One region of the Pseudobacillus sp. FSL P4-0506 genome, then DNA from elsewhere that is predicted to be linked to it. Evidence: riboswitches for the same ligand, from Rfam matches in the RefSeq annotation. Region 1 holds a riboswitch; each other region holds the start of a gene.
What was found. A riboswitch is a leader RNA that binds a small molecule or an ion and turns the genes downstream of it on or off. The one in region 1 is predicted to bind S-adenosylmethionine.
Positions count from the first base shown of each region.

Region 2: linked by a shared signal. The riboswitch ahead of MKZ02_RS06880 (methionine ABC transporter ATP-binding protein) and the one ahead of MKZ02_RS21815 (hypothetical protein) in region 1 are both predicted to bind S-adenosylmethionine.
Region 3: linked by a shared signal. The riboswitch ahead of MKZ02_RS16595 (O-acetylhomoserine aminocarboxypropyltransferase/cysteine synthase family protein) and the one ahead of MKZ02_RS21815 (hypothetical protein) in region 1 are both predicted to bind S-adenosylmethionine.
Region 4: linked by a shared signal. The riboswitch ahead of metK (methionine adenosyltransferase) and the one ahead of MKZ02_RS21815 (hypothetical protein) in region 1 are both predicted to bind S-adenosylmethionine.

Region 1 covers NZ_JBBOOI010000001.1:4,332,581-4,335,789, forward strand. The annotation lists gene MKZ02_RS21805 (anthranilate synthase component I family protein) at 1-265, opposite strand, end outside; gene MKZ02_RS21810 (aminoglycoside N(3)-acetyltransferase) at 421-1,233, shown strand; gene MKZ02_RS21815 (hypothetical protein) at 1,214-1,756, opposite strand; SAM riboswitch class I at 1,837-1,947, opposite strand; gene MKZ02_RS21820 (pyridoxal phosphate-dependent aminotransferase) at 2,053-3,209, opposite strand, start outside.
Region 2 covers NZ_JBBOOI010000001.1:1,419,706-1,422,914, reverse strand. The annotation lists gene MKZ02_RS06890 (MetQ/NlpA family ABC transporter substrate-binding protein) at 1-238, opposite strand, end outside; gene MKZ02_RS06885 (methionine ABC transporter permease) at 259-927, opposite strand; gene MKZ02_RS06880 (methionine ABC transporter ATP-binding protein) at 920-1,945, opposite strand; SAM riboswitch class I at 2,031-2,145, opposite strand; gene MKZ02_RS06875 (hypothetical protein) at 2,229-2,570, opposite strand; gene MKZ02_RS06870 (thioredoxin family protein) at 2,725-3,027, opposite strand; gene MKZ02_RS06865 (toprim domain-containing protein) at 3,029-3,209, opposite strand, start outside.
Region 3 covers NZ_JBBOOI010000001.1:3,351,512-3,354,720, reverse strand. The annotation lists gene pgsA (CDP-diacylglycerol--glycerol-3-phosphate 3-phosphatidyltransferase) at 1-202, shown strand, start outside; gene MKZ02_RS16600 (competence/damage-inducible protein A) at 495-1,739, shown strand; SAM riboswitch class I at 1,828-1,938, shown strand; gene MKZ02_RS16595 (O-acetylhomoserine aminocarboxypropyltransferase/cysteine synthase family protein) at 2,039-3,209, shown strand, end outside.
Region 4 covers NZ_JBBOOI010000001.1:1,532,813-1,536,021, reverse strand. The annotation lists gene MKZ02_RS07570 (gamma carbonic anhydrase) at 1-381, shown strand, start outside; gene metK (methionine adenosyltransferase) at 408-1,607, opposite strand; SAM riboswitch class I at 1,752-1,911, opposite strand; gene pckA (phosphoenolpyruvate carboxykinase (ATP)) at 2,146-3,209, shown strand, end outside.

The DNA of each region.
Region 1 (3,209 bases):
GCTGATATGTTTTTAACCAACTTTCAAGCTCTGGAAGCGGGACTCCTTTTCTTTTTTCTGTTTGACCGGCAGTCTGAATTTCAATGCCCTCCTCATTTGAAAAAACAACCGCAAGCGGCGACAACCCGGCTACGCTATAACGCCCGCCCCTTCCGCTTTCGAGAAGAACATGATGGGATTCCACCCCAGCTAGCCATTTATATTGATGAAAAAACTTTTCGCTATTATAGGGAATCGTTCGAGAAAACACTCGTCGTTCATTCACTGGTTTTCACCCTTTTCCTTCTTAGTCTTTTTCATCATACTAGACAAAGCGGAAAGAAAAAAGCATGGAAATAGTATTTTTGTTGCAGCTCCTATGCATGGTCATCTCTATCTTTTATAATAGAAGAAAATAGATGAAAATAACGGAGGAAGCTGATGACAGGTAATCGTTTAGTTCAACAAACAGAATCATTCATTACTACAGAGACATTGCAAAAAGACCTTCATTCTCTTGGAATAAAACCTGGTTCGACTGTTATGGTACACTCTTCCCTGCGCTCACTCGGATGGATAGCTGGTGGAGAAGTTACCGTCATTCAAGCATTAATGGCCGCTGTTTCGAATAGCGGGACAATTGTTATGCCTTCGCAGACTACTCATAATACCGATCCAAAATATTGGCAAAATCCGCCTGTACCCGAAGAGTGGTGGCCAGGTATCCGGTATTTTATGCCTGCCTATTTACCAGATATCACTCCTACTGTTGGTATGGGGCGTATCGCGGAATTATTCCGTACGTTTCCCGGTGTAAAACGGAGCCTCCATCCTTCCAGCTCATTTACAGCCTGGGGAAAATATGCTTCCTTCATTATCGATAACCACTCGATTGACTTTGCATTTGGAGAGCAATCGCCGCTTGCAAGGTTATATGATCTTGATGCATCCGTTTTATTTATCGGTACGGATTACAGCACGTGTACAGCTATGCACCTTGGTGAATTTCGGGCAGATGACGGCCGTAAAGCTTTTGAGCAAGGCTCAGCCATACTAGAAAATGGTGAGCGCATTTGGAAAACTTATATGGAGCTTGAAGAAAACTCTGAACAATTTAATGAAATTGGCCGAGCCTTCGAGAAGGAACACACAATGACAAATGGCACAGTTGCTCAAGCCGCTTGCAAGCTTATCGAAATCCGACCACTCATCGACTTTACGGCTCGTTATCTTACTAACCTTTCAAAGCAATAAAGCGATTCACAACAGCCGGGAACATCGCTCTTTCTGTCAGCTCTATCCATCCCTGTTCCATTGCTTCTGCAAGGGAACGGACTGTTATCTGTTGAACAAATATTGCTTCAAATCCAATTTCTCTTAAAAGATCCCAATAATCGGGGAGGCTTTTAATATAATTTTTTCCCTCTATGTTCTCCAGTGTAATGGCTTCGGCTAAATCGATGATAAGGCGGCCTCCCGGCTTCAGTAAATGAAAACTTTTTCTCAGCCATTCTTCTCCCTCATCCAAAAAATGGATGCCAAGCTGAGCTGCTGCTACATCGAATTGACTTTTTTTAGAAGTAAAAAGGGAAGGAGAAATTACAGTAATCTGAGCTCTTTCACTCACCCATCTTGTTAGTGAAGGAGTTGAAGCTGATCCTATCCATAAAATACTTTCGTTCTGTTGAACGCTAGCTGTTTCTAAAAAACTTTCTGCTGATATAGTCCATTCTAAAATGCGATCTTTTGCAAGTCCTTTCTGGTCTGTCACTGTCATTTTCCATTCCTCCCTTTTTAACAATAAAAACAAAATAAAAAACCTCTTCAGATAAGAAGAGGTTTGGTAGCTATTCCACTCTCTTATCTGTCAGCTTGCGCTGCAAGAATTAGCACCGTGCCTGCATGTATACATACGGGTCGGTTGCCGGGCTTCATCGGGCTTGTCCCTCCACCTGCTCTTGATAAGATATTCGTTTCTATTCAATTCATCAGCCTTAAGCTGGCTGAAGTAAAATTCTATTTATACTCTGAATTTACGCATTAATTTATTAATTCATACGAATTATTACATGATTATAATCGATTGTCAACCTGATTTTTAAAAATAGAAAGTTGCGAAATGCGACGCACGGCTTCTTTGATCTTTTCTTCTGAAGCTACCAATCCAGCGCGGACATACCCTTCCCCGCGTTCGCCGAAGCCAATTCCCGGTGCAAACGCGACGCCTGCTTCTTCAAGTAAAAGGTCACTGAATCCTTCAGAGGTATAGCCTTCTGGCACCTTTAACCATGCAAAAAATGACCCTTCCGGTGCTGTCACTTCCCAACCAATTTCATTCAAGCTATTAATGAGTAAGTCGCGGCGCTTTTCATACATGGCTTGTTGTTTATGCACCTCATCTTGCGGCCCGAGTAAAGCCGCGGCCGCAGCCTCCTGAATGCCGCCGTACAAACTGCAGTGTAAATGATCTTGAATTAAATCTATAGCGGCGATCACGCTCGGGTTGCCAACAGCAAATCCAACTCTCCAGCCTGCCATATTGTACGTTTTTGACATTGTGTAGATTTCGATGCCGATCTCTTTTGCCCCATCAATTTCAAGATAGCTAACCGGCCTTTTCTCATCAAAACCGATCGCTCCATAAGCGAAATCATGAACGATACAAATCCCATGCTGATTAGCAAACTGAATAGTCTCCTCAAAAAAAGCGGCGTCCGCCATAGCCCCCGTTGGATTATTGGGATAATTGATGAACAGCAGCTTTGTCTTTTTCAATATCTCTTCAGGAACATCTTCATACCGGGGAAGAAAACCATTCTCTTCTCTTAGCGGCATCATATACATTTCTGCGCCGGCAAGAGCAATGCCTGACCAGTAATCCGGGTAGCCTGGATCGGGTACAAGCGCTACATCACCTGGGTTTAACAAACATTGTGGAAGCTCAACAAGCCCTGCCTTGCCGCCGATAATAAGGGCTACTTCCCTGGCAGGGTCTATTTCTACCCCATACTCTTTCTGATAAAACTCGGCACAGGCCTCTTTTACATGATCAAACCCTTTAAAAGGTGGATATTTATCGTTGGCAGGATCGTCCACAGCTGTTTTCAACGCAGTCTTTATATGGCTAAACACCGGTTGATCTGGGCTTCCCTGTGCTAAATTTATAATTTCGCGCCCGCCAGTAGAGGCGTCTTTGATCTTTTGGCCCAATTTAGCGAAGAATTGCTCCG
Region 2 (3,209 bases), 2.9 Mb from region 1:
TCGGTAATACATAATCTTGGAATGTTTCAACCTTCAGATCATAACCTTTTTTCTCAAGCAACGGCTTAGCTTCTTCTAAGATCACCGCGTGTGGTACGTTCGAAGCACCAACAACGATTTCCTTATCTTCTTTGCCGCCTTCTTTTGCTTTCTCATCTTTCTTATCATCTGAGCCGCCACAGGCAGCCAACGCAAACACAACTACTGCAGTTAACAAAGTAAGCAACCACTTTTTCATCTTTCTTCCCCTCCTAAAATTTATCTTTTATCTAACTTATTAGTAATAAGATCACCAATCAATTGAATCACAAACACAATGATTAAAATAATAATCGTAGCAACCAAAGTGACATCATTCCGGCTGCGCTGGAATCCATCCAGATAAGCAAGATTCCCCAGACCGCCAGCTCCAATCACACCTGCCATGGCCGTGTAGCCAACCAGAGCGATCGCTGTAACAGTAATCCCAGAAACAAGCGCTGGCATTGATTCAGGAAGCAGTACTTTAAAGATAATCGTACTCGTTTTTGCTCCCATTGCTCGCGCTGCCTCAATGACTCCTTTGTCAATTTCACGCAGGCCGATTTCAACCATGCGCGCATAGAAAGGAGCTGCCCCGATGATAAGGGCTGGCAGTGCCGCATTTTCACCGATCATTGTACCGATAAGCGCTTTTGTAAATGGAATTAATAAAACAATCAATATAATGAAAGGAATGGAACGAAAAATATTAACAAAAGCAGAGACAATGCTGTAAATTACTTTATTGCTCCATATATTTCCTTTAGCTGTCAAAAATAACAGCAGACCAAGGAGTATGCCCAAAATAAAGGTAGCCACCACGGATATACCCGTCATATAAAGGGTTTCATTTGTCGCTTCCCACATTTTTTCCCAATCAACATTAGGGAACCATTGTTCAAGCATGATGGATCACCTCCGAGCTGACTTCTTGCTTGTCGAGATAGGCCACTGCTTGTGCCACTTCCTCTGGTTCACCCGTTAAATGAACGAATAGTGAACCATACGCACCGTTTTGCGTCTGCGACACTTTCCCTTGGACGATATTTACCGCTATGTTAAATTGACGGATTAAATTCGTAATGATTGGCTGCTCTGCACTTTCACCAATAAAAGTAAGCTTGACTACCTTGCCATTTGGAAACTGTTCAAGCAAGTGCTCTATGGTTTCTTTTGATTCTTCTGGCTCGGTCACTTGTTGAACGAACCGCTTTGTAATTGGCTGCTCGGGCGATTTGAAAACGTTGAGCACCGAACCAAGTTCTACGACACGGCCTGCTTCCATTACTGCCACCCGATGGCAAATTTTCCGAATGACATGCATTTCATGAGTGATGAGCACAATTGTTAATCCAAGACGTTTATTAATATCAACAAGCAGATCTAAAATAGCATCCGTTGTTTGCGGATCAAGTGCTGAGGTAGCCTCGTCACACAACAGAACTTTCGGGTCATTTGCGAGCGCCCGGGCAATACCGACGCGTTGCTTCTGTCCGCCGCTCAATTGTGAAGGATAAGCGTCTTCTCTTCCTTCCAAACCAACTAATTTAATCAACTCATCCACTTTCTTAAGGCGCTCTTCTTTCGACACACCCGCAATTTCTAGCGGAAAGGCAATGTTATCTCGCACCGTTCTTGACCAAAGAAGATTAAAGTGCTGGAAAATCATGCCGATCTCCTGGCGCGCCTGACGCAGCTCGCTTCCCCGGATTTTTGATATCTCCCGGTCCGCAACAACAACAGAGCCCGAAGACGGATTTTCAAGACCGTTCAGCATCCGGATAAGTGTGCTTTTCCCAGCTCCACTGTAACCAATTACACCAAAAATCTCGCCTTTATCTATCGTTAAGTCAATATTATCTACTGCTGTCACTTTTCCATTTTTTGTGGAAAAGACTTTTTTTACATTTTTTATTGAAATCATGCGGCGGTTTTCCTCCATTCCACCCGAAAAAATAAAAAACCTTTCTGCAAAATGAGCAGAAAGGTGTTCTTTAGTAGATTCCTTTCTCTCATCTCCCAAAGCAAAACGCTTTGTGTGAATTGGCACCTTTTCAACAAGCGCTCGCTGTTGACGGTTGCCGGGCTTCATCGGGCACATCCCTCCACCTCTCTTGATAAGAGCTGTATGCAATATGTTGTTCTTAATGGATTTGATTTTATCATTATTCTACGAAAATTGTCAATTATTCTTTAAAAAAATGTTTTTATGCTGTATCAAACTTTTCATAATAAGGGCGGCATAACCAAAGGAACGATTCAAACCAAAGCTTAACCCGGTAAAATCCTGACACCTCGACTGCCCCCATCGCTTCATACAAGCGCAGCTGACCCTGCCCCTCTAAGAGCGGTTCAAGCCCACCCCTCAACCGTAAATGCCAATGATCCGTGCTGCTATTTGAAAGCTGCATTCCCTGATGGCTGATCACGAGCAGCCAGCTCTCACTTTCTCCTACCAGCAGCACGTGTACAGGTTCGAGCGGGAGCAATGGCCAGATATGCGTTCTACCATGGCAAGCTGCCTGTACAGCTAACAATTTCTCTTTCATTTTATTTCCCCCTCTGTTCGCTTTAGCTTTACTTAATAACTTCCAAGCAGAGGAGGAAATCTCCTTTATTAATTACTCGACAAAGTGCGCACTCATTCGCATATTTCGTCAAACATGCCTATATAAAAAACTGCCTCCCTGTAGGAAGCAGCAATCATATATATTGACTTAACTTCTCATATATATGAGGAACCGACTGAAAGGCATAAATCTTTTCCTTTAATTCCCCTTCTTTAAATATAAGCAGACATGGGACACTTTCAATCGCATGATGAATCGCAAAGCTCTCATGATAATTCACATCCATGCGGGCCCATATAAAGCCGTTGTCTACCTTCTCGACAACGTCGACCATCTTTCCAGCTAATTGGCACGTTCCGCACAGCGGTGTATACGCATAGATGGCTACTAAGTGATTCGTCCTGATTAATTCGTTTATATTTTGTTCCTTTTGCATTTCATCCATCCTTTTGTAAAAACTCCCCATGTACATCAATGTTGGCACTTAATAATACAGAAGCCAGATGGCGGTAAGGAGCAGTAGCGACTTCTTTATAGACACGGTCAATGTATAAATGGTGAGCTTCGGGAAATTCACGGATAAATTGCTGACGCAGCTTTTCCCCGGCGCGGTCTGCA
Region 3 (3,209 bases), 980 kb from region 1:
GGTTGCGGCTAATATGCTTGGGAAAATTAAGACGTGGGCGCAGATTATTGCCATTGCGGCTTTATTGCTTCATAATGCGCCATTTGAAGGATTAGGAATTCCATTTGCAGATATCGCCCTTTGGATAGCGGCATTCTTTACCGTTTGGTCCGGCTGGGATTACTTCTATCTTAACCGTGGCGTGTTTAAACATTCAAAGTAAAAGAAAAGGTTGCTCCAAAGTAAGCCCCGTTGTGTTTATAGTATTTAAAATTTACCACGATACTATATAAAATAAGGCTGCTTATGGAGCAGCCTTATTTTTAATAAAGGCCCCTGTTCCATTACTTGCTTGTTGATTTATACTGCAGGCGGACGCTTTCCGCTGGCGGTCTGTGCGCCATCTTACCAGGACTCACTTTCTCCGCTAAAGACACTTTCTTCTGCTACAATCAACTATCGAAAAAACAATATTCATCTTTAACAGGGCCTGAATAAGAGAAGGGATGACAAAAATGAATGCAGAAATTATTGCAGTTGGTTCCGAGTTGCTGTTAGGGCAAATTACAAATACAAACGCCCAGTTTCTCTCTCAGCAATTAGCGGAAATTGGGGTGAATGTGTACTATCATACGGTTGTTGGGGACAATAGTAGCCGTGTGCTCGATGCAATAAAGGAAGCGGAAAAAAGAGCGGACTTGCTAATCTTTACAGGTGGGCTTGGTCCTACGAAGGATGATTTAACAAAGGAAGCAATTGCCGCTCATATTGGTCGTCCGCTTGTTTATAACGAAGAGGCCTTAAAAAGTATTGAAAACTACTTTGTAAAAACGAAGCGCCCGATGACACCAAACAATAAAAAACAGGCCCTGGTCATGGAGGGCTGTCTCGTTTTAGCGAATGATCATGGCATGGCGCCAGGGATGATGGTAAAAGGAAAGAATCATTTCTATATGCTTTTGCCTGGGCCACCCCGGGAAATGCAGCCGATGTTTGTCCGCTATGGAAAGCCGGCGCTATTAGATGTGCTTGAAAAAGTTGAAAAAATAGAGTCACGCGTATTAAGGTTTTTTGGTATTGGAGAATCTGCTTTAGAAACAGAAGTAGAGGATTTGTTACTCGCACAACAAAATCCGACGATTGCCCCGCTTGCTGGTGATGGAGAGGTAACACTGCGAATCACTGCTAAACACGAATCGGAAGAAACCGCCTTACAGATGATACAAGAAGCAGAGGAGGAAATTCTTCGCCGGGTCGGGGAATACTTTTATGGCTATAATGATACGTCCATTGCCCGTGAGCTAGCGGAGCGCTTAAAGGAAACATCTCATACGTTAGCAGCAGCTGAAAGCTTAACAGGGGGATTGTTTCAAAGTGAAATGACAGCTATTCCCGGAGCGAGCATTTTCTTTAATGGCGGGATTGTTTGCTACTCCAATGAAGCAAAGGAAAAACTCGTGCAAGTGAAGCCAGAAACGCTTGAAAGTTATGGTGCCATTAGTGAACAGTGTGCTATTGAATTAGCGGAAAATGTCCGCAGTCTTTTGAATGCTGACTTCGGTATTAGCTTTACCGGAGTGGCGGGACCGGATAAATCGGAAGGACACTCGCCTGGTACTGTATGGATTGGTCTTGCTTCAAAGCACAGGGAAACAAAAGTATTTAAACTCCAATTAGTAGGCAGCCGCGAAGGAATTAGAAAGCGCTCAGTTAAGTATGGGTGTCATTATTTGTTGGCTGAGCTTGCTGGAGATAAGTGAAAACATTCGGAATATTATTGACTATTCTGATCGCTATGCTATATAATAAAAACCAAGAGATTATGAGTTACGCAATTAAATAGAAGTACTCTTATTGAGAGCGGTGGAGGGATTAGGCCCGATGAAGCCCGGCAACCTTCAGACAAATTGTCTGAAACGGTGCTAATTCCTGCAGGCGTATGTGCCTGAGAGATAAGAGGAGGATCCTATAATAAAGCCCTCTTCTTACAACAGAAGAGGGCTTTTTAGTTATTCTTCAGGTTACTAGCGCTTTATTTAATAATTGGGAGGGATTAATGATGACAAACGAACAGTGGAACAAAGAAACAATTTTACTTCATGGAGGACAAGTGCCGGATCCGGTTACTGGCGCCCGTGCCGTTCCGATTTATGAAACGACTTCTTATGTATTTGAAGATACAGATCATGCTAACGCCCTATTTGCTTTGCAAAAGCCAGGAAATATTTATACGCGTATTACCAACCCGACAGTAGATGTGTTTGAAAAGCGTGTGGCTGCATTGGAAAAGGGAGCAGCAGCAGTGGCGCTCTCATCAGGAATGGCTGCCATTTCCTTTTCAATTCTTAATCTGGCTCACGCGGGCGATGAAATTATAGCGGCAGCTAATTTATACGGAGGCACCTATAACCTTTTTGCCAATACGCTTCCTAAATACGGGATTAATGTAAAGTTTGTTGATTCTACTGATCCGGAAAATTTCCGCAAAGCGATCACTCCAAAAACAAAAGCTCTGTTTGGAGAAATTATCGGAAATCCTTCCTTGAATGTGCTTGATGTGGAAAAGGTGGCAGATATTGCTCATGAAAATGGTATTCCGCTCATTGTAGATAATACGTTTGCTTCTCCTTACGGAGCTAATCCGCTTGTTCGAGGGGCCGACATTGTCGTTCATTCCGCTACGAAATGGATCAGCGGCCATGGAACAGTCATCGGTGGTATAGTAGTAGATGGAGGAACATTCAATTGGAACAGTGAAAAGTTTCCTGGCTTTACGGAGCCGGATGAATCTTATAATGGTTTAAGATTTGCGGACCTGGAAGGCCCAGCCTTTGCTATCAAATTACGCGTACAGTTGTTACGGGATTTTGGCCCTTCCTTGAGTGCCCATAGCGCTTTCTTGTTGCTTCAAGGGCTGGAAACGTTGCATTTACGTATTCAGCGCCATCATGAAAACACGCTTGCTATCGTCGATTATTTGAAAAATCATCCGGCAGTAGATTGGGTATCTCATCCAAGCTTGGAGGATCATCCATCTCATGAATTAGCGAAGAAATACTTGGCTAATACGTTTGGTTCTATTGTTGTATTTGGCATTAAAGGCGGCCGCGAAGCAGGTAAAAAAGTGATTGATAACATTAAACTGTGGTCACATGTTGCCAATGTGGGGGATGGCAAGTCACTCATTATTCACCCGGCTTCTACCACACATCAGCAATTAAGCAGTGAAG
Region 4 (3,209 bases), 2.8 Mb from region 1:
GTAATCGGCAAAAAAGTGAGCATTCAGGATAATTCTGTATTGCATCAAAGCCCGAACAACCCGCTTGTTATTGAAGATGAAGTCACAGTCGGCCATCAAGTTATTTTGCACAGCTGTAAAATTAGAAAAAAAGCTTTAATCGGTATGGGTTCCATCATTCTTGATAATGCAGAAATTGGTGAAGGAGCATTTATCGGGGCCGGTAGTCTTGTTCCCCAGGGAAAAGTCATTCCTCCTCACTCCGTGGCATTTGGCCGGCCGGCAAAAGTGATTCGCCCAGTGAATGAGGAAGACAGAAAAGATATGGAGCGCATTGTCAGAGAGTACGTAGAAAAAGGACAGTACTATAAAAGCATACAAAAAAAGCCTGAAGACCGTTAAAGAGTCTCCAGGCTTTTTGCTGCTTATTAATTTGATGCCTGATCTTTTAAGATTTCAGCTTTGTCTGTTCTTTCCCAAGGAAGATCCACATCTGTACGACCAAAATGTCCATAAGCGGCTGTTTGTTTATAAATTGGACGACGCAGTCCAAGCATATTAATAATGCCCGCTGGACGCAGATCAAAATTATTGCGAACAAGTTCAACAAGCACATCTTCAGAAACCGTTCCTGTGCCGAACGTATCGACAGCAATTGAAACAGGCTGAGCTACACCAATCGCATAGGCGAGCTGGACTTCACATTTATCAGCAAGGCCGGCCGCAACAATATTTTTTGCTACGTAACGAGCTGCATAAGCTGCTGAACGGTCTACCTTTGTTGGATCTTTACCGGAGAATGCTCCGCCTCCATGGCGTGCATAACCACCGTATGTATCCACGATAATTTTCCGGCCTGTTAAGCCCGCATCTCCTTGAGGTCCGCCGATAACAAAACGGCCTGTTGGATTGATAAAGAACTTTGTATGTTCATCGATTAATTCTGCAGGGACCATCGGGTCAATGACATGCTCGCGCAAGTCGCTTTGAATTTGTTCAAGCGCAACTTCCGGATGATGCTGTGTCGAAATAACAATTGTATCGATTCTTACTGGCTTGTCGTTTTCATCATATTCAACTGTTACCTGAGTTTTACCATCTGGACGTAAATACGATAACGTTTCTTCTTTTCTAACTCTCGTTAATTGACGGGATAATTTATGAGCCAATGAAATCGGGAGCGGCATTAATTCTGCTGTTTCATTACAAGCAAAACCGAACATTAAGCCTTGGTCACCCGCACCAATCGCTTCAATTTCTTCATCGCTCATTTGGCCTTCACGTGCTTCAAGAGCCACGTTCACACCCGCTGCAATATCAGGTGACTGCTCATCAATGGATGTCAACACACCGCATGTATCGGCATCAAAACCGTATTTTGCACGAGTGTAGCCAATTTCCTTAACTGTCTCCCGAACAATTTTATTAATATCCACGTACGAAGAGGTTGTAATCTCCCCTGCTACGAGTACGAGTCCAGTTGTAACAGATGTTTCCGCTGCGACACGCGCATTTGGATCTTTTGATAAGATTTCATCTAGGATAGCATCGGAAATCTGATCGCAAATTTTGTCCGGATGCCCTTCAGTGACTGACTCTGAAGTAAAGAGACGACGATTTTTAGTCATGAAACTTCCTCCTTAAAATGATCAACTTACTGCCGATCGATAATGGTACGGTACTCATTTCCCCTAAGTTTACCCTTTTAAAATAAAAAAACCCCTCCTGAAATAAAGAGAGGAAAGGTTGGTCTTATCAACATAGGCCTTTCACTCTTATCGTTCAAGGTTTGCCCTTGCTGCAGGTTAGCACCTTTGTCTTGAGTACAAACTTATATTGTATAAGTGCCGGCAGTCGATATAACTACCAATCACAATCAAGCAGGTTGCCGGGCTTCATCGGGCCTGTCCCTCCGCCAGCTCAGGATAAGAGTATCCGTTCAAGGTTACATCATACGAAATCCGTTCGACAATGTCAACTGGTTTCGTATAAAATCTCTTCATTTTTTCGGTTTCTTTTATAGGAAATCGGACAATCTGTAAATAAAAAAAGTCGCAAAAAAATAAGTGAATAGTATAGACTATTAAATGTAATGTGTTATACTATTTTTGAACAAATAATGCGATAACAATTATTTAATTTCAGATAAAGGATGGTTATTAATTTATGAAGACTGTAAGTGTTTCAAGTGAAATTTTGGAACTTTTAAAAGGTGATAACGTAACAATGCAGCCATCTGTGCCGCAGCTCGTAGAAAAAGTACTTAATCGTAAAGAGGGCGTGTTAACTGCTTCTGGAGCAGTATGTGCTGAAACGGGAAAATATACTGGCCGTTCTCCTAAAGATAAATTTATCGTTGAAGAGCCTTCAGTAAAGGACAAAATTGATTGGGGACCGGTTAACGAACCAATTTCCCCTGAAGTCTTCGATCAATTATACACTAAAGTGATCAATTATTTAAAGGAACAAGAAGAATTGTTTATTTTCAAAGGATTTGCAGGGGCAGATCCAACCCATCGTTTACCAATTCAGGTGATCAATGAATATGCATGGCATAATCTGTTTGCTCATCAACTTTTCATTCGTCCAACTGAGGAAGAATTAAAAGATCATCAAGCAGGCTTCACAATCGTATCTGCTCCGAACTTTAAAGCAGACCCTACAGTAGACGGAACAAAATCAGAAGCATTTATTATCATTTCTTTTGAGCGCCGTATCGTTTTGATCGGTGGAACGGAATATGCAGGAGAAATGAAAAAATCGATCTTCTCTGTAATGAACTACTTGCTTCCTGAAAATGATATTCTGTCTATGCACTGCTCAGCCAACGTTGGCTATGAAGGTGATGTGGCCCTATTCTTCGGTCTTTCTGGTACAGGGAAAACAACTTTGAGTGCAGACCCGAACCGCCGCTTAATCGGCGATGATGAACATGGCTGGTCTTCTAATGGTGTATTTAACATTGAGGGCGGCTGCTATGCAAAAACAATCGGCCTTTCCCGTGAGAAGGAACCACAAATCTTTGATGCCATCCGTTTCGGCTCGGTTCTTGAAAATGTAGTGCTTGATGAACAGTCTCGCATTCCAAATTACGATGATAACACCCTGACAGAAAACACGCGTGCCGCTTATCCGCTACAAGCAATGGATAACATTGTTGATCCAAGCGTAGCTGGCCATCCAAATACAATTATTTTCTTAACAGCTGATGCATTCGGCGTACTGCCTCC